4 regions of the Neobacillus sp. GCM10027624 genome follow, and region 1 is predicted to be linked to each of the others. Evidence: predicted binding sites of a transcription regulator. Region 1 holds the regulator's gene; each other region holds the start of a gene.

What was found. Region 1 encodes Rex, which represses fermentation and respiration genes when NADH is low (regulators of the CRP and FNR family bind a similar motif). Its sites were predicted from a motif close to TTGTGAAATATTTCACAA; they were not measured.
Region 2: the regulator Rex is predicted to act here: its motif matches at 2,456-2,473, upstream of ACFQZ9_RS09680 (DUF3147 family protein).
Region 3: the regulator Rex is predicted to act here: its motif matches at 2,514-2,531, upstream of ACFQZ9_RS13445 (cytochrome C).
Region 4: the regulator Rex is predicted to act here: its motif matches at 3,195-3,212, upstream of pflB (formate acetyltransferase).

The regions. Positions count from the first base shown of each region.
Region 1 is NZ_JBHTHD010000020.1:4,309-9,193, reverse strand. Features, by position in the region: gene ACFQZ9_RS26120 (cytoplasmic protein) at 1-512, opposite strand, end outside; gene ACFQZ9_RS26115 (polymer-forming cytoskeletal protein) at 531-1,247, opposite strand; gene ACFQZ9_RS26110 (YhbD family protein) at 1,260-1,883, opposite strand; gene ACFQZ9_RS26105 (redox-sensing transcriptional repressor Rex) at 2,000-2,653, opposite strand; gene moaC (cyclic pyranopterin monophosphate synthase MoaC) at 2,694-3,188, opposite strand; gene ACFQZ9_RS26095 (ABC-F family ATP-binding cassette domain-containing protein) at 3,379-4,885, shown strand, end outside.
Region 2 is NZ_JBHTHD010000003.1:932,947-937,831, forward strand. Features, by position in the region: gene ACFQZ9_RS09670 (APC family permease) at 1-303, opposite strand, end outside; gene ACFQZ9_RS09675 (APC family permease) at 680-2,032, opposite strand; gene ACFQZ9_RS09680 (DUF3147 family protein) at 2,506-2,859, shown strand; gene ACFQZ9_RS09685 (DUF3147 family protein) at 2,878-3,279, shown strand; gene ACFQZ9_RS09690 (acyl-CoA dehydrogenase family protein) at 3,446-4,624, shown strand; gene ACFQZ9_RS09695 (beta-ketoacyl-ACP reductase) at 4,705-4,885, shown strand, end outside.
Region 3 is NZ_JBHTHD010000008.1:450,229-455,113, reverse strand. Features, by position in the region: gene ACFQZ9_RS13455 (hypothetical protein) at 1-28, opposite strand, end outside; gene nosZ (Sec-dependent nitrous-oxide reductase) at 107-1,978, opposite strand; gene ACFQZ9_RS13445 (cytochrome C) at 1,997-2,452, opposite strand; gene ACFQZ9_RS13440 (Crp/Fnr family transcriptional regulator) at 2,718-3,461, shown strand; gene bshB2 (bacillithiol biosynthesis deacetylase BshB2) at 3,585-4,256, opposite strand; gene ACFQZ9_RS13430 (YojF family protein) at 4,276-4,623, opposite strand.
Region 4 is NZ_JBHTHD010000011.1:790,126-795,010, forward strand. Features, by position in the region: gene pflA (pyruvate formate-lyase-activating protein) at 94-831, opposite strand; gene pflB (formate acetyltransferase) at 893-3,118, opposite strand; gene ACFQZ9_RS20390 (cupredoxin domain-containing protein) at 3,386-3,838, opposite strand; gene mprF (bifunctional lysylphosphatidylglycerol flippase/synthetase MprF) at 4,061-4,885, shown strand, end outside.

The DNA.
Region 1 (4,885 bases):
AAAAGAGAGTTTCTTTTTCTTTTTATCGTGATTTTCCCGCCGCCGATTTCCTCCGCACGGCTTTCCCCGAACCGTAAAGAAATTTTAATCGTATCAGCATTTAATAACCCTTTGATTTCAAACCCGCCACTTGAATCGAACGTTTCATATTCAACATCGCCCGCAACTGCAATACTGCCTTTAATATTGGCTGTATCACCATTAAGGTCTTCTCCAACCTCAAGTGTTCCCAGGATTTTTATTTTTTTCAAATAAGCTTTGCCGCCAATTTCCATTGTACCCATTACCAGCAAATCTTCTAACTGGGCATTCCCTTTTACCTCTGCCTCACCTAAAACCTTCATCGAACCTGTTTTGAGATTTTCCGCAACCTCCGTTGTTCCATAAACCTTAAACACGGAAGCTTCAACATCATCAACGATCGTACCCTCGCCTCGGACACTGATTTTATCATATCTTCCGCCGGGATAGCTCCCTGAGCCGTTAATAATCAGATTTTCTTTACTTTTCATCTCCCTTATCCCCCCTCATTACATTTTTTTGCTTTCGCCCACAACAGCACTTGAATCAATAGAAAGTTCATCTGTATATTCGACAACGTCAATTTGACAATTTTGGCCAATGGTTACATGGTTTCCCCGCACTACCGCAGCCTTCGTATTTTCAAGGTGGATCGTATCACCCTCAATGATTTCCACCCTTAATTGAGTTTGAAAAAGAGATTTAAATAATCCCAGCCAAGACGGCTTATATTTCACAACAATCGATTGCCCGCCAATTTCCTTCGCCTGGCACTCTCCAAAAATCTTAATATCCACTTCATCCGCATTTAACAGGCCGCCAATCGTAAACATCGATTCAGCATTGAAAAGTTCTGCCTCACAATCCTCTTCCACTGTCAGCTTACCTTTTACCTTTATTTCTTCTGCTTTAACTTTGCCGCCAACAGAAGCTTTTCCTGAAACCTTAAGTTTTTCAACTAATAGGTTTTTTCCAATCTTTGCAGTGCCATCAATAGAAAGGTCTTTAGCCGCAACGGTTCCACCTATTTTGGCCATCCCATTAATTTTGGCCGTTTCAGTGTGGATGTTCCCCTTGACCGTCCCTGTTCCATTACATTCAAATCCCTTACATTCGACATCGCTGTTTACCGTTCCCTTTCCGTTGAGTGTTACCTGATGAAACTGTCCGCCATTCGATGCCCCGAAGCCATTTATAACCAGGTCCCCCTTTTTTTGCATCTCCATTCCCATTCTCCTTTATAATAATTTCGATTTCACTTCTTCCATACAGGCCATTAGCGACAGCTGAGCAACAATTTTCATTCCTCGTTCAAAATGAAAGGACTCTGTATTGATTAACAAAAGACAGGAGGATACCCCCAACTTTCTCGTAATCACCAGTTCGGCACTTTTTTGCTTGATCATTGATGTTTGATCCTTTAACACCTGGAGTACCATTTTTCCTTCTTCGAGATTAATTTGACCTGATTGCAACAGCTTTTCTAACACAAACACTTCAAGCATTCTTGAAAAATTAAATTGTAAACTGCCATTTTCATTCTCTAAGTAAAAATTTATAACCGTTTCTGAAACAATGTTACGCCTTATTAAATCATCTTTAGTTAAATTTAAGTCAGATATATTGGGAGAAAACATATCGGCAAGTTCATCCAGTGATAGATTTTCTTTCATCGTTTGAATTTTATTGATTCGATCTAAGATTTTTTCTTTTGGAAAAAAGGTTTCCTGTCCGGTAAACGTTGATTTCCGGATAAACCAATCCTCCGGGATCAAGTCCTTCCGTTTCCACCTATACAGCTGCCCATAGGAGATTCCTGCTAATTCCAATAACTCTTTTTTCGATATTAACTCCTCGTTCATTGTAATGGCCCCTTTCTTATTCTTAATGTAACATAACACTGTTACGTTGTAAAGGTGGCTTTGTTTTATCAAATAAAAAAACCTTCCCATTTTTATGGAAAGGTTGATTCTCAAATTTATTCTGCAATTTCCGCTGTTGGGTAATGCTTTAAAAAGTAAACAAGTGATTGAAGCTCTACAGCAAGGTCGATGTGATGAACCCTGATGGAAGATGGTATATTTAAACGGGCGGGTGTGAAATTTAAGATTCCTTTCACCTCAGCACTCACAAGCCGATCCGTAATGATCTGCGCCACCGGAGCCGGAACGGTTAGAATCGCAACCTGAATATTTTCCTCTGTAATATACTTCTCCAAATCATCCATATGATAGACTGGGACATCACCGATGGTTGTACCCATTTTATTCGGGTCTACATCAAAGGCGCACGTAATTTTTGTATTATTATTTTTTAAAAAATTATAGTTTAAAAATGCTGTTCCAAGATTACCAACGCCGATTAACGCAACCTTTGTTAATTCATCCTGGTCCAATGTCTTTCGGAAAAAGGTCAATAAATAATTCACATTGTAGCCATAACCTTTTTTCCCAAGGGCGCCAAAATAGGAAAAATCCCTGCGGATTGTTGCTGAATCCACTTTTACCGCTTCACTTAATTCTGCTGAGGAAACTCTTTGTTTCCCTGAAGCATACAGATTTTGAATAAATCGATAATATAAGGGTAGTCGCTTTGCTGTTGCTTGTGGAATTTTCATTGTTTCGTTTGTCATATTCCTCCTGCACCCCCGCATAAATAGTTTCGTTCATGTTTTAAAAAACATTAGTTCTTTTAAAATCGCCGTTTTTGCCGCCGGTTTTTTCTACTAAATAAGTCGGTCCAATCACCATGCCCTTATCAATTGCTTTACACATATCATAAACGGTCAGCGCACAAGCAGATGCAGCTGTTAGCGCTTCCATTTCAACACCTGTATTCCCTTTTGTTTTAACGGATACGGCAATACCTAATTTATACATCTCTTGCTGATCAGGTTCCCAGGAAAAAGAAATATTCACCCCTGTTAATGGAATCGGATGACACATCGGTATAATGTCCCATGTCTTTTTGGCCGCCATAATACCAGCAACCTGTGCGACTGCCAGGACATCTCCTTTTTTCATCTCATTGTGGGTAATTTTACCAAATATTTCTTTACTGACGGTAATACTGGAATGAGCTAATGCGGTGCGGGCAGTTTCCGGTTTATCACTAACGTCCACCATTTTCGCTCTGCCCTCTTCATTAAAGTGAGTAAATTCTGCCATATAAAAAATTCCTCCTTTCAAATCATACACTATTTTTCAGTCTATGTGTGTGAAACTTTGAGCGAATCATTCTTATATTTTTAACATTTTCCCAACATTTTCGGCAGATGCGCCCTTTGCGGCCTGCGTTTTATTGCCGACACTCTAGGAATACGGTACACTAGTTCTATGTAATAGAGGTGAAAAAACAATGATTTTATTGCAAGTGAATCAATTAGCAAAATATTATGGTGCTGACCTTATTTTATCGAATATAAAACTAGAATTACAAACACGGGACCGTGTCGCTTTAGTTGGACGAAACGGTGCGGGAAAGTCGACGTTGTTAAAGATTATTGCTGGACACCTGTCACATGATGGCGGAGAAATCATCAAGCCAAAAGAAGTGACCATTGGGTATTTAGCGCAAAATACAGGATTAGAGTCTAATTTGTCCATTTGGGAAGAAATGCTGACTGTATTTGAATCATTGCGCGCGATGGAAAAAAGTTTGAGGCAGCTTGAAGAACAAATGGCTGACCCTGCTGCAATCGCAGATACAAGCAAATATGAGCGGATTCTAAAAGACTATGACCAGCTTCAGGTAAAATTTAAGGAACAGGGTGGATACCAGTATGAGGCGGATATTCGCTCCGTGTTACACGGGTTAAATTTCCCTGATTATTCCTTAATGATTGCCTCTTTAAGCGGTGGTCAAAAAACCCGTTTGGCCTTAGGGAAATTGCTCCTGACTAAGCCAGATATTTTAATTTTAGACGAACCTACTAACCATTTAGATATCGATACCCTCTCCTGGCTGGAGCAATATTTGCAAAGTTACGATGGGGCGATTCTAATTGTATCGCATGATCGCTATTTTTTGGACAAGGTCGTGACACAGGTCTACGAGGTTTCTCGAAAGCAAATCCAAAGATATACTGGCAATTATAGTACTTACCTTGAACAAAAAGCGGCAAATTATGAACGTGACCTGAAGCTTTATGAAAAACAGCAGCAGGAAATAGCAAACTTACAGGATTTTATCCAGCGAAATTTAGCCCGGGCCTCAACAACAAAACGAGCCCAGAGTCGACGGAAAAAACTAGAAAAGATGGATGTAATCGATCGCCCGGTGGGGGATGAAAAGTCAGCTTCCTTCTCGTTTGAAATTGAGAAGCAAAGTGGAAATGATGTCTTAACCTTCGATTCACTGGCTGTCGGATATAACGGCGAAAGAATTTCAGAGGGAATTTCCTTTCGAGTATTTCGGGGGGAAAGCATTGCCCTGGTGGGCCCTAATGGAATTGGAAAATCGACGCTATTAAAAACACTCATTAGGAAGCTTCCTGTATTAGCCGGAAATATCCTCTATGGGACAAATCTTTCAATTGGTTATTATGACCAAGAGCAAGCGGAATTAACCTCCAATAAGCGTGTTTTAAATGAACTGTGGGATGATTATCCACTAAAAAGCGAAAAGGAAATCCGCACAGTTTTGGGCAATTTCTTATTTTCCGGAGATGATGTTTTAAAAATTGTTTCTACCTTGAGCGGCGGCGAGAAAGCACGGCTTGCTCTTGCGAAGTTAATGCTGGAAAAAGCGAATCTATTAATTTTGGACGAGCCTACCAACCACCTGGATTTGGATAGCAAGGAAGTTCTTGAAAATGCTTTAATCGATTATCCAGGAACTATTTTGTTTGTTTCCCATGACAGAT
Region 2 (4,885 bases), on a different contig from region 1:
AAGGAGGATATAGTCCAGCAATGCGGCCCAGCCGACAAGAAATCCTAAGTATGGGTTCATTGTCTCCTTTGTATAGGTATAGGCCGATCCCGCACTAGGAAATACCTGTACCATTTTTCCATAACTAATAGCGGTGAACAGCATCACCACTAAAGCTGTAAGGTAGGCAAGCGGAACAACCCCATTTGTTCCTTTAGAAACAATGCCAAACGTATCAAATGCAATCGTAGGGGTCATATAACCCAAGCCAAGCCCAACGATTGCCCATAATCCAAGTGAACGCTTTAGTGTAACATTCTCCAATTTAAACAACTCCCCTTTATGCACATCTACCCAATGTGAAGTTATTCCAAAATGAAAGCCGTTTCATTTTAAAATTATCCTTCAAAAGCTTTTACAGTTTAAAAGCCTTCGTTAATCAACCAATCTATTATTCCTCCTTCTATATTAATATAAAATGTAACTGTTTAAAATATTTGCAATTTTCGTGCCAACCATAAAATTATGCAAAATTGGAGTGGAAATGCCATGAACGTTCTCCAAAATTCGACTTTTCTCCAACAAGTTGGATTCGTTATACCTGTTAATTTTTATGAAGTTTTGCATAATGTACTCATTCATGCATAATCCAGACATGAAAAAAGAGGGACAGCATTGAAAACTGTCCCTCTTTTTCTAATTATAGAGTTGTGGTACGTTCTACTTCATCGAAATCAAAATCAGCAATTTTAACTTTAAAGAATTTTGTTTGGAATAGAAGATAAATAAACCCTATGACTACCCAGACAATTCCTCCGATTAGGGCATCAGCCTGCAGGTTATACCATAAAATTCCCGTTAACCCAGCTCCTAAAAGCGGCATAACAATATAGGCGAAAATATCTTTTCCTGTTTTATATCTTTTTTGACGGAATACAAAATGGGCGATAACAGATAAGTTGACAAACGTAAAGGCAATTAACGCCCCAAAATTTATAAATGAAGAAATTAACTCTAGACTCGGAGCAATAGCAAGCAGTGAAACAACGCCAACAAGGATGACATTAAAGGCAGGAGTCCTGAATTTCGGGTGTACGTAGCCAAAAAGCTTTCTAGGTAAGACACCATTTCGTCCCATAACATATAGAAGACGGGACACACTTGCATGTGAAGCAAGTCCCGATGCAACGGTTGCGGCAAAAGCACCTGCAAGGAAAATCAGTTTAAATAATGTCCCCCCGACATATAGGCCAATTTCAGGAAGGGTATCATCTGTGACTTTGAAGTTCGATACGTCTGGGAATAACGCTTGTGCAAAATATCCACAGACGAAAAAGATCGCTCCGCCGATAAAAACGGTCAGCATAATCGCCCGCGGCAGTGTTTTTTGATCTTTTGCTTCTTCTGCATACATGGTGACGGCATCAAAACCAATGAAGGAAAAACAAACCACTGTTGCACCTGTTAAAATATGTCCAAGCTGGATATTGGAATGGAAAAGTGGTTCAGCTGTGAAAATCGTTCCTTGACCCATACCTTGTGAAAGCTTAATAAACGCGAGGACAATAAAGGCCCCAATTAATACAACTTCAAATACAACCAGTATGGAATTTAAACTTGAAGTTTTCCCCATACTCCATACGTTAATAGCCGTAACGACAGCAACATATAGAACAACCCAAATCCATGCAGGAACGTTCGGAAATATGGAAACCATATAAATACGTATGATAAGTGCATTAACCATTGGAAGAAGAATATAATCCAGCAATGCTGCCCAACCGACTAAAAATCCAAGGTGGGGACTCATCGTCTCTTTTGTATACGTATAGGCTGAACCGGCACTCGGAAAAACTTTTACCATCTTTCCGTAACTAATCGCTGTAAAGAGCATTACGACCAGTGCTGTTAGATAGGCAAGTGGGACAACTCCATTGGTCTCTTCAGACACAATTCCAAAGGTATCAAATACAATCGTAGGTGTCATATACCCTAAGCCAAGGCCAACGATTGCCCATAGTCCAAGTGATCGTTTAAGGCTTACATTCTCCAATACTATCAACTCTCCTTTTGAAACACTTCATTTTTTAAAAGATGTAAACGATTTCATTTCAACTTAAACATTAGGATGCTTAAAATATAAAGTATCCTTTGAAAGCCGTATTTCATTCATACCCCCAATCTTTGTTGAAGTAATAATTAACTATTTTTGTTGAAGTAATAATTAACTATTTTAAATAGTTGCAATTTTCATACCAATTTTAATAAAAGACTTTAATTGTAAAAAAAGTTTATTTATACATGTTTTGTTAGGAATTAATCAACAAATTAATTATGTAATTTTATTTAACCATGCATAATTTATCCAGATACGCATAAAAAGGTTAAAATTTATTATGTAAACGCTTTGAAAACCTTAATAAAAAGTTCACAGGCGTTGGAATAAAAATGAGGTAAACTATCAATGTAAAGATTTTTGTGAATAAATGCACAAACTATTAAACATCTAAAAGAGGCGAATAAATCATGCATCTTTCATTAAGTGCCCTGTTGATTCGATTCATATTAGGAGGTTCTGCTGTTCTTGCTTGTACACTTGTGGCCAAGAAACTAGGGGAAAAAGCCGGAGGGATTTTTGCCGCTTTCCCAGCTGTCTATCTTGCTGCACTTTTGACTATTGCGCTTGATTTTCGCGGCGGTGAGCTAGTGGCACATTCTATCCTTATTTCTAAGGGAGCAATATGGGGAATGGCTATTAATATCCTGGTTGCGATCCTTGCCGGATATTTGCTTCCAAAGTTCGGCTGGAAGCGAGGCATTATTCATTCAATGGCTTGCTGGTTGGTTGTCTCAATGGTAGTAGTTGTGATTATATCATAATAGAAATAGGTGATTACTGTGAATAAACAGGACTTATTTATTCGATTTTTATTAGGCGGGTTTGCCGTTTCATTAAGCTATCTGATTACCATTATTTCTCCGTGGAAAATTCTAGCTGGTATCTTCGCTGCATTTCCCGCTGTTATGTTGACGGCCGTCATTATGGTCGGTATCGCTTCAGGAACAAGGAAAGCAACGAATATTGCAAAGGGTTCAATTTATGGAATGATGGGAGGAAGTGTCTGTGTAACAACGGTCCTCCTTGTTTTAGAAGGTACAAATAATTGGGGTTTAAGTATTGCCTCCGGTATCCTTGCCTGGCTTACAAGCTCCATCGCAATTTCTACTATTCGTGAAAAGGCATTTAGTAAAAAAGCAATTCAGGAGCATAACCCATTAATCCTTTGGCATAGAAAATAGCCAAAGGTTTTTTTACTAAAATTTGCGCAATAAGACTTGTGTTATCTGAAAGTTCAGAATAAAATAAAGTTAACATACTAACCAGTAGGTATGTTTCTGGGGTGATTTGCATAATATTTTTGTGGAAAATAGGGGAGTTTCTAAGAATTAGAATGGAGTGAATGGTATGCATTTGCGACTTACCGATGAACAAAAAATGGTGCAAAAAACAATTAGAAGATTCGTAGAAAAAGAGTTAATTCCGCTTGAAAATGATGTGCTGAGAAACGAAAGAGAGGGAAGGGCCAGCCTTCCGCCTGGTAAGCTAAAGGAACTGCAATTAAAGGCGAAGGAAGCAGGCTTTTGGGGTATCAATACCCCAGAGGAATATGGAGGTGCCAATCTTGGCCAAATGATGATGGCCATAGTGTTAATGGAAGTTTCGAAAACCTTTGTGCCATTCCAATTTGGCGGTTCAGCTGATAATATCCTTTATTATGGAAATGAAGAACAAAAGAAGAACTATTTAATTCCAACGATTCATGGTGACAAGAAATCCTGTTTTGCGATGACCGAGCCAGGTGCTGGATCTGATACCAGAAATATTAAAATGACTGCTGTGAAAGACGGCAATGAATGGGTGCTAAACGGCGAAAAGACCTTTATCACCGGCGGAAACGAAGCGGATTTTGTCATGGCGATTGCGATTACCGATAGAGAGCTCCATCAAAAAACACAGGGACGAGAGGGGGTTACCTGTTTTATTGTCGATAGAGAAATGGGTTGGAAATCTGAATATATACATACAATGGGAGAATGGGGACCAGCCGGGTTAGTATTTGAAAATGTCCGTGTACCGGAAAAAAATATCCTTGGTGAGCTTCATAAAGGATACAATATAGGGCTTGAATGGATTGGGTTTGCCAGATGGATTGTTGGGGCAAGAGCAGTTGGAGCTGCAGAGCGTCTGTTGCAGATGGCCATCGATTATTCAAAAGAGCGGATCACCTTTGGCAAGCCAATTGCCGAGAGACAAGCGATTCAGTGGCAAATTGCCGATTCTGCGGTTGAAATCGAAGCAGCCAGATGGTTAGTGTTAAATGCCGCGTTCACCCTTGATGAAGGGCAAGATAACCGTCACTTAGCTTCTATGGCAAAATTATATGGTTCCAATATGGGTAACCGCGTTGTGGATCGAGTTTTACAAATTCATGGGGGCATGGGCTATACAAAGGAATTGCCAATTGAACGCTGGTACCGAGAAGCCAGGCTTTGGAGAATCTATGATGGTACAGATGAAATTCAGCGAATGATTATTGCTCGAAACCTGATCAAGGGGCATGTGAAAATAGGCCAATCTATTTAATAGGTAAGAATTGTAAGCGCTCTCCTATTCATAGTATGATTACTAGAGAAGTAGATAGGTTTTATTAGGAGGAATATTATATGACTGGAAGGTTTGAAGGTAAAGTAGCATTTGTCACAGGCGGAAGCCGTGGTATTGGAAAAGGTATTGTTGAGCTTTTTGCAGAAGAAGGAGCAAAGGTTGCCTTTATTGATTTAAACGAAGAAGCATTACATGAAACAACAAGCGCGTTAAGAGAAAAAGGCTATGAGGTCTATTCGA
Region 3 (4,885 bases), on a different contig from region 1:
TCGATAATTTATTACTACTGGCATTCAAGTTAACCACTCCTTTTATAGGGGTAATGGGAAATGGATGAGGGTATCAATCGAAAAATTGATACCCATCATCAACTTTTTATTTTTTAGGCTTAACAAGGAAGTAACCATTCATTTCCTGATGCAGTGCAGAGCAGAAGTTTGTGCAATAGAGCGGGAAGGTACCTGCTTTATCAGCGGTAAACTCTAATGTATTCGTTTCACCAGGCTGAACTTCCATGTTTAAGTTATAGTCATTGATGGCAAAGCCGTGGGTAATGTCTTCATCCATATCAATATTGGTTAAGTGAATAAATACATGATCTCCTTCATTTACCTCAATCGTGTCAGGTCGTTTTGCTTTCGCGTCAAAGATAAATCTTGAGCGGAGTGCAACACCGTAGACATGGACCTCATTGCCCTCACGAACAATTCTTGTATCCGACTTTTTATAAACCGCATCCGAATTCTTTGTATCCTTTGGATACACATTAATGGACTTAATTTTGTCTGCCTTAATCATCTGTGCATAGTGTGGTTCAGGGTTTACCGGAACCGTATCCACTACCTTCATCTTGCCGCTGATATCAATTAACTGCATCGTTTCAGGGTGTGAAGGTCCCACAGATAAGAAGTTATCCTTTGCCAATTTGTTCAATGCGACAAGCCATTTTCCATCAGGTGCAACGGTGTCACCTTCAGCCGCAACAGAGTGTCCCGGTGAATACTGGACTGGTACGCGGTCTAATGTTTCACCCGTTTTAGGATTCCATTTTACGATTTCAGAAGAGATAAACATGGTTGTATAGGCCATACCCTTATTATCAAACTGGGTATGAAGCGGTCCAAGTGCATTTTCTGGGTTCACTTCTCGTTCCATAACCGATTTATAGTTTAGAATAGGAATGCCGTTTCTTTCACCAGAGAAATCCTTGTTTTCAACTGCCTTAAATGCCTTTTCAAATGAGAAAACAGTCATCGCAGGTGCTAGTTTTCCAGAAGCAATGAAATATTTGCCGTCCGGAGTTACATCCACACCGTGTGGCGACTTAGCAACAGGAATTAAATAGATTCCACCTTTTTGTTTTTCTGGGAAAATCATCTTTTGCCCGTTCACATCTGTGTATTTGCCTTCCTTGACCATTTTCGCAAGCTCTTTCCAGTTAAAAAGAACAATATAGTCGCGGTCTGCTTGGGACGCGTTGATTTCCATTGTGGTTGTTGATTCTTCTGTATTGTAAGTAGTCAACACAGCCCAATCTTTAGAGCTCTTCTTACCGGCATCGGAAAGGTCATAAGACCATGGCGGCAGAGCAACCTGATAAGCAATATTTAGCTTTTCTTTGTTTTGGTCAAAGGTGACAGCTGACATTACACCACGGTATTTTGAATGATAATCATCAAGAGATTCATATTTTTGCCCCAGCGGAACAGCAAAGCGAGTTGGTAAAAACATGTACTCGGTATTTTCCGTTACGAAGGCGGCACAGTGCGGCCCCGATGTATTTGGAACTTTAATAATGTCCCTTGTAGTCCACGTTTTTAAATCAACTGCAGCTGCACGACTGTTTCCTACATCGGTTGCAAATAGGAATTTACCATCGTAGTCCCCATTTGTTTCTGAAAGGGCTGGGTGGTGGAGATCGCCCCATGTATATCCGCCGAGCATTTTCTTTGTTCTACTGTCAAATCCATAACCTGTTGCCGGATCAGGCGAGAAAACCGGAATTGTTCGAATTTCCCGCATCGATGGAACACCATAAACAAACAGTTGTCCAGAGTGACCACCGGAATCAATCAGGTAATAATCATCTTTTTGCCCAAATGGGACATACACTTTTTCTGCATTGCTCTTTGTGCTGCTATTTGCCGCTTCGGTTGTTTTTGGACTTGATGAAAGGTCGGCAAAGGAAATGGTAGCTGCCACAAAGCCGGCAACAAGGCCGGAAGCAATTGGAATCCATTTTTTCATTTGGTTGCACCACCTTTTTTATTTAGCTTCTGAAGCTTTTTTTAGAATATCAAGAACTTGTTTTCGTTCTTCGTCTGTTAAAGGATTTTTGCCAATAACGCCTGACATAACAGCTGAGTCTGGTTTGGTTAAGAATTGTTCAATCGGCATGCCGTGTTTATCTTTTACTTCTACAAAGGCATGGGATAGATCCGGACCTACTTGGCCGCCTTTGAGGTTTAATGCTTCAACAGAGTGACAGCCTAAGCAGCCTCTTTTTGAAAGAATGTTGTCCTGGTCCACTGATGTTGTCGTTGCAGCCGTCTCTTTTGATTGTGAACCTTGATCCTTAGTGGTTGAGTTTGTGCTTGTATCTGATTGCGCCGCTACTTGAGGCTGTGATCCAGAATCCCCCGTAATCACATCAAACACTAAGTAACCAAGGCCAAATCCAATAACAAGACTAATAACGAAACTGATGATTGCCTTATTCACTTTTTTCCCTCCTTTTATGTCTAATCAACAGTTTTATCCTATGCTGTGAAGGCTTTCAAAAATGTGATGTTTCTCACATCTTTATTGGGCTGTGTGAACGTTCTGTGAAACGGCCCGTCAGGTATTGTAATGAAGCGGTTTCTGAAAAATGAACGTTTTGTGAAACCATTAGTGAAACTTGTCACTTCTTTTAAAAAAGAAATTTTATACAATGGGGGGAAGAATGGTTTCTAAGTTTTCAAACATGAAAAGGTGGTGGAAAAAAATGAATGGAAATGAATGTGTAAATGATCCACACTTAGTTGTCTTACGGACCACAAAAACGGAGGATTTTTTACGGAAAATCGGTATTTTTCAAGACTTGTCGCCAAGCTCACTGAAGCTGGTCGAGAAACGGGTTCAAACCTTTTCGTTTAAAAAAGGGGATAGGATCATGTCGGAGGATGATGTTGCACGGGGAGTTTATTTTGTTTATTCCGGTACAGTGAAGCTAACGAAGCAGGATGAAAATGGAAACGAAATCATTGTCTGCATCAAGCAAAAAGGGGATATGTTTGCGGAGGCGTGCTTATTTACGCAAAGAACACAATGCTATCCGGCAACGGCATCGATGCTTGAGGATGGGAAGATTCTCTTTTTGGATAAAAATGAGTTAGAAAGGGATTTGTACGACTATCCGGAGCTTTCGATCCAGATGATTCGTTATATGAGTGATTCGTTGCGGGAGATGACCGCTCAATTGCGTGATGTGGCCTTGCTCGATGTTTACGCAAAAACAGTTAAGACGTTAGAGCGCTTGGGGAAAAAGTTTAATACTGGTCAAAATCGCTGGGATATTGAAATTCCGCTAACCGTTCAGGAATTTGCCACGGTTGTCGGTACATCAAGGGAAAGTGTCAGTCGTGTATTTTCAAAATTAAAGAAACAGGAAATGATCGATATGAAATCAAGGAAAATCGTAATCCTTGACTGGTGCCGGTTCTGTACTTTGCTACATTCGGATTTATAAATGTTGGTAGTGGATTCGCGGATAAAATGTTTTGTACATTGGGAAATGACCTTTTTATGTTGCTGTTACAAATCAAATTTACAATAGCATTAAAAAAATAGAGGTACCCATTATGGGCAGCCTCTATTTTGTGAATTTATAAGTCCAAAATCGCTCATTGTTGATCCATGCCATAACTTGCGGGTCTTGATTTTTGAGTTTTTCAGTCATATCGCCCAGCATTTGCTCGGTTTGTGAGCGGTGCGCTCTCATGGCTGCAAGTTTTTTATCGGCAACCGCGGAAATATTATTGATAATATCGGCTTCGCCAAGCTCTTCTAAGCAATTATTGGAAAAGGCTACGCAGTGTAATTTTGGCCGTGCAGCAGCAGGAATTTTTTCGACAGCCCGAACGACGGCCGCACCGGTGGCCTCATGGTCGGGATGTACGGAATAGCCTGGATAGAACGTGATAATGAGTGATGGGTTTAACTCATCAATTAACGACGAAATAACGTTTGTCAGCTTTTCTTCATCCTCAAATTCTACGGTTTTATCACGGAAGCCAAGCATCCGTAAATCCTGAATGCCAAGGGCGTTGGCTGCGTTTTTCAGCTCTTCTTTTCTGATTTTTGGAAGATTTTCTCTGTTTGTGAAAAGGGGATTCCCCATGTTACGTCCCATTTCACCCAATGTTAGACAAGCATAGGTAACAGGGGTTCCATTTTCGACATGGGTGGCAATGGTGCCGGATACCCCAAATGCTTCGTCATCCGGATGCGGAAAAACGACTAAGACTTGACGCTCTTTTTCCATTACGGTGTTTCTCCTTTCCTTATTCAAATGGAGTGGTGCTGATTTCTAAGGCAACGGCAAGCTTTCCTTTGCTGTCGTGGCCGGCAAGCAACAGGCGGTTTTGTTCATCGATTTCAAAATGGGTGAGCCCTTCTGCATAGACCCAGCCAAGGTTGATTTTTAAGCCAATCCGATATGGGCCGTTTCCGGTGATTTTTCCTAGTTCATATTGAACAAGGGCATTGCGGATATAGGCACCAGCTGAAAAAAAGGATTGATCAAAGTGTGAGGCATAGGCACCATTGGTGGTTTCTAGGTGAAGATAGACATCTTTATGGGCATAGTGGTTGATTGCTTCCTGAACTTTGGCTACATCAATTGTTTCCATAACCTGTGGCTCCTTTCCCGATATTAAATGTATGATTTCTACTTTTCTATTGTAATTAATAATGTAACTATCATACTAAAATCAGTTGAAAAAAGCGAAGGGAACGCTTAAAAAAGTGGTGTAGCCTGGGTAAGGAAGTCAATTGTTGTTTAAGGTGCTGCGATTGCTGTATACGTGTTTTAATTGTCGTATGAAAAAAGCGAATGGCTCAAGCCATTCGCTCTACTATTTACTTGGTTCCTGCTGTTAATTAGGTACCAAG
Region 4 (4,885 bases), on a different contig from region 1:
GTACTATACTATTAATTTATCAAAAATAAATGCAGATAGAAGGGAGTTCACAATATAGTAAGAAAAAACACCGAATCCAAACTGATTCGGTGTTTAGGCCTTCCAATGTGATGTAAGCATTTTGTAAGCATAGTCTACCATTTCCTTTGAAGGCGGTTCCACCCCTTTTAATGGATACTCATGCCCCAATGCCTCCCATTTATATACCCCAAGCTTATGATAAGGAAGAATCTCGATTTTTTTAACATTTTCAAGGGTGCCGATAAATTCTCCAAGTTGTTCAAGGTCCTCCGGGTCATCTGTAACTGTGGGTACAAGGACATGCCGTACCCAAACCGATATCTTACGTTCAGATAAAAACTTTGCAAATTCAAGAATATGATCATTCGCCATCCCGGTTAAGTGAATATGTTTTTTTCGATTAATATGTTTTAAATCAAGTAAGATTAGATCTGTATAATGTAATAACTCCTCGAGCTGCTCTATAAAATGCGTAGAATGTGAGAAGCATCCCCCAGATGAGTCTATTGTGGTATGGATTCCCATCCGCCGACATTCCTTAAATAATTCTGTAAGAAAAGGAATTTGTAGCAAGGGCTCCCCGCCGCTTACGGTAATCCCACCGCCAGATGCTTGAATGAAAGGGAGGTAACTCATGAGATCATCCATCACCTCAGAAACTGTAATTTGTTTTCCCGCGCCAATTTCCCATGTATCGGCATTATGACAAAATTGGCAGCGCAGCAGACAGCCTTGAGTAAAAATTACATAACGAATTCCTGGGCCATCTACGGTCCCTAAAGTTTCGATTGAATGGATATTTCCGTTCATGGTTATTTTCCCCTTTCATTTTAAGGAAGGAGCCCCACCTAAGGGAAGCTCCAATGGTTGATTAAAGTGACTCGTGGAAGGTACGGTTAATTACATCAAGCTGCTGCTCTTTTGTTAATTTAATAAAGTTCACCGCATATCCGGAGACCCGGATGGTTAACTGCGGATATTGTTCCGGATGTTCCATCGCGTCTATTAGTGTTTCCCGATTAAATACGTTAACATTTAAATGATGTCCGGATTTAATAATATAACCATCCAAGATGGATACAAGGTTGCGAACTCTTACATCTTCCTCTTTTCCTAATGCCTTTGGAACAATGGAAAAGGTGTTTGAAATTCCATCCATTGCATAGCTGTATGGCAGTTTTGCGACAGAAGAAAGGGAAGCTAAGGTTCCTTTTGTATCACGTCCATGCATTGGGTTTGCACCTGGTGCAAATGGTTCACCTGTCCGGCGTCCATCCGGTGTATTCCCTGTTTTCTTACCGTAAACAACGTTTGATGTAATCGTTAAAATAGACAAGGTATGAACAGAATCACGGTAAGTGTGGTGCTTTCGAAGCTTTTTCATAAAGTTTTCCACAATTTCTATCGCTATGCTGTCAACCCGATCATCGTTGTTCCCGTATTTTGGGAAGTCTCCAATGGCTTCAAAATCAATGGCAATATTATTTTCATCGCGGATTACTTTTACCTCGCCGTATTTAATGGCACTTAAAGAGTCAGCTACGACACTTAAACCGGCAATTCCTGTTGCCATTGTCCGAAGAATCTTTGTATCATGCAGAGCCATTTCAATTCTTTCATAGCTGTATTTATCATGCATGTAATGGATGATATTTAGCGTATTAATGTATAAACCTGCCAGCCATTCCATCATTTGATCAAACTTTTGCATGACTTCCTCATAATCTAATACATCCGCTTTAATTGGTTGATACTGAGGGCCAACTTGAATTTTTAATTTTTCATCAACACCGCCATTTATAGCATAGAGAAGAGCTTTGGCAAGGTTAGCGCGTGCCCCGAAGAACTGCATTTGCTTGCCAATTTCCATTGCAGATACACAGCAGGCAATACCATAGTCATCGCCATATTCCGGACGCATGATATCGTCGTTTTCATATTGAATGGAGCTCGTTTTAATGGACATCTTCGCACAATAGTTTTTAAAGTTTTCCGGAAGCTGTGCAGACCATAAAACGGTTAAATTTGGTTCCGGTGCAGCACCTAGATTATCTAATGTATTTAGAAATCGGAATGAGTTTTTTGTGACCAAAGGACGCCCATCCAGTGCCATGCCACCGATTGATTCCGTTACCCATGTAGGGTCGCCGCTGAATAATTCATTATAATCAGGTGTGCGGGCAAATTTTACTAAGCGAAGCTTCATAACAAAATGGTCTACTAGTTCCTGTGCCTCTGATTCTGTTAAAAATCCATTCTCTAAATCTCTTTCAATATAAATATCGAGGAAGGTTGAGACACGGCCAAGACTCATTGCAGCACCGTTCTGCTCTTTAATAGCGGCTAAATAACCGAAATACAGCCATTGAAATGCCTCGGCCGCATTTTTAGCAGGTTGGCTTATGTCAAATCCGTAGCTTGCTGCCAATTCTTTTAATTCCTTTAAGGCACGATATTGCTCTGATAATTCTTCACGTAAACGAATCGTTTCTTCTGTCATCACACTGCTTGTATCCCTATAATCCTTTTGTTTTTCTTTTATCAAAAAATCAACACCATATAAAGCGACACGGCGATAATCTCCAATGATACGCCCGCGTCCGTATGCATCTGGAAGCCCCGTAATAATTCCTGCTTTTCGTGCACACAGCATTTCCGGTGTATATGCATCAAAAACACCTTGATTATGGGTTTTACGATAATCAGTAAAAATTCTTTCAATTTCGGGATTTAATTGATAACCGTATGCTTCGCAGGCCTGTTTTGCCATCCGAATCCCGCCAAATGGCTGTAAGGAACGATTGAATGGTTTATCGGTTTGAACCCCAACTACTTTTTCAAGTTCTTCATCAAGATAGCCAGGACCATGAGAGGTAATGGTTGAAACTGTTTCGGTATCCATTTCCAAGACGCCGCCGTTTTCACGTTCCTGTTTGGTAAGATCCATAACTTGTGCCCAAAGTTTATTGGTTGCTTCAGTAGCACCGGTTATAAATGAGTCATCTCCCTCGTATGGAGAGAAATTTTTCAAAATAAAATCTCTAACATTTACTTCTCTCGTCCAAACACCTTTGTTAAAACCTTGCCATTGTTCCATGATTTTTCACCTCTTATTTTCTAAAAACATATAACAGATTTGATATATATATCTTACATTCAGTATAACAGTTAAAATGTGAAATGAATCACAAACAAAAGGGATAATTGTTAAGATATTGTGAATAAAGGGATTGGAGGGGAGGGGAGTCTGCTTTTGTTAGCAAGGGAATATTTCCTGTATTAGAATAATCGAAAGGGGATTGTGGCACTGTTATATAGTAGGTGGAACTAAATAAGAAAAAGCAGGAGGGGAATCTCCTGCTTTTTAATCCACAACTATATCTGCGATCATGGGTCCATTATGTGCCTTATCTGAATGGACTTCACAAACTAAGCGGTAGGTCCCTTCTTTATCAAACTGGAGTGGAACCACCGTCTCTTCTCCCTTTTTTACAGTACCTTTAATGCTGGTGCCCTCAATATAAAAGGGATGTTCTTCCCCGTTTATTCCATTTATATATAACTCGGCCTTTTCACCCTTTTCCAAAACAATGGTACCGGGATCCCAGCGGTATGCTTCTAATTCTTTACCATCCTTTGTTTGTGTTTTATATTCCACCGTAACCATATGAATCTCACGAACTTTTTCATTTGATTGCTGGTTAAACACAGCTGTATCTCCAGCCCTTAATATAAACCAAGCAGAGACTGTTACGAGTACAAACCCAACAGCTAAGAAAAATAACAATGTTTCTTTCTTAAACACTAAAAATCTCATTTCTAACCCCCCACAGATTTGTCCTAATTCATGTTTATGGGACAGGGCTAGAAAACTTGTCTATTTTTTCAAACTTTTAACGCAAAGAATTCTAAACGGTTGGGGATTCATTAAACTGTCTAGAATAGAAGTAAGCAAGGTCAATCAAAAATAAATTGATTTCTTTTTCCTATGGAAAAGTTTATATTAAAATTAGTAGAGAAAAAATAGGTGGTTATCTTGTTGGGGATCAAAAAAGAAAAATTACTAAAATCAGCAAAATTTATCTTTCCACTTTTTTTATTGATTTTTGCCATTGTTGAAATAAAGAAATTCACAGGAAATGTGAACGGACAATTACTAGAGGATGAACTCCATAAATTACATATCAGCATGCTCATTCTAATCCTGGCTATAACTTTTACGGCCGTACTTCCAATGCTGCTTTACGATGTACTGTTAGTTCGAATTCTTGGACTAAAGGTCCCTAAAAAAGAGCTTTTAGAGCAATCCTTCATCGCTAATTCTTTTTCCAATTTAATTGGATTTGGCGGTATTATCGGTGCGATGCTAAGAACCTATTTTTTTCATAGTCTTGAACAGGATAAGCGAAAGCTGCTAGGGGTAATCGCAACTGTTTCCCTTTTTTATTTAACGGGAATTTCAGTCCTATCGTGGTTTGTTACCCTATTCTATCATCACTTTCCATTGTTCAAGGATGTGAAATGGCTGTTTTTTGCCGTACTTGGCGTTGGATTATACTTACCGGTATTTCTATTTATACATATTATAAAAACTAAAAAGGACAGTCCGTCCTTAATTACCATTAACTCGGCAGTCAAACTAATTATTGTATCCGTAGTTGAATGGTTTGCCGTTTTTATGGCCATCTGGATTTTAAGCCAGCTTTTTGGGATTTCGATTTCTTTTGAGCAGCTTTTTCCTGTGTACATCATTGCTGCCTGTGCAGGGATTATTAGTATGATTCCCGGAGGCCTGGGCTCATTTGATTTAGTATTTATTTGGGGAATGCAGGATTTACATATAGCGCAGGAAAAAGTGATTGTG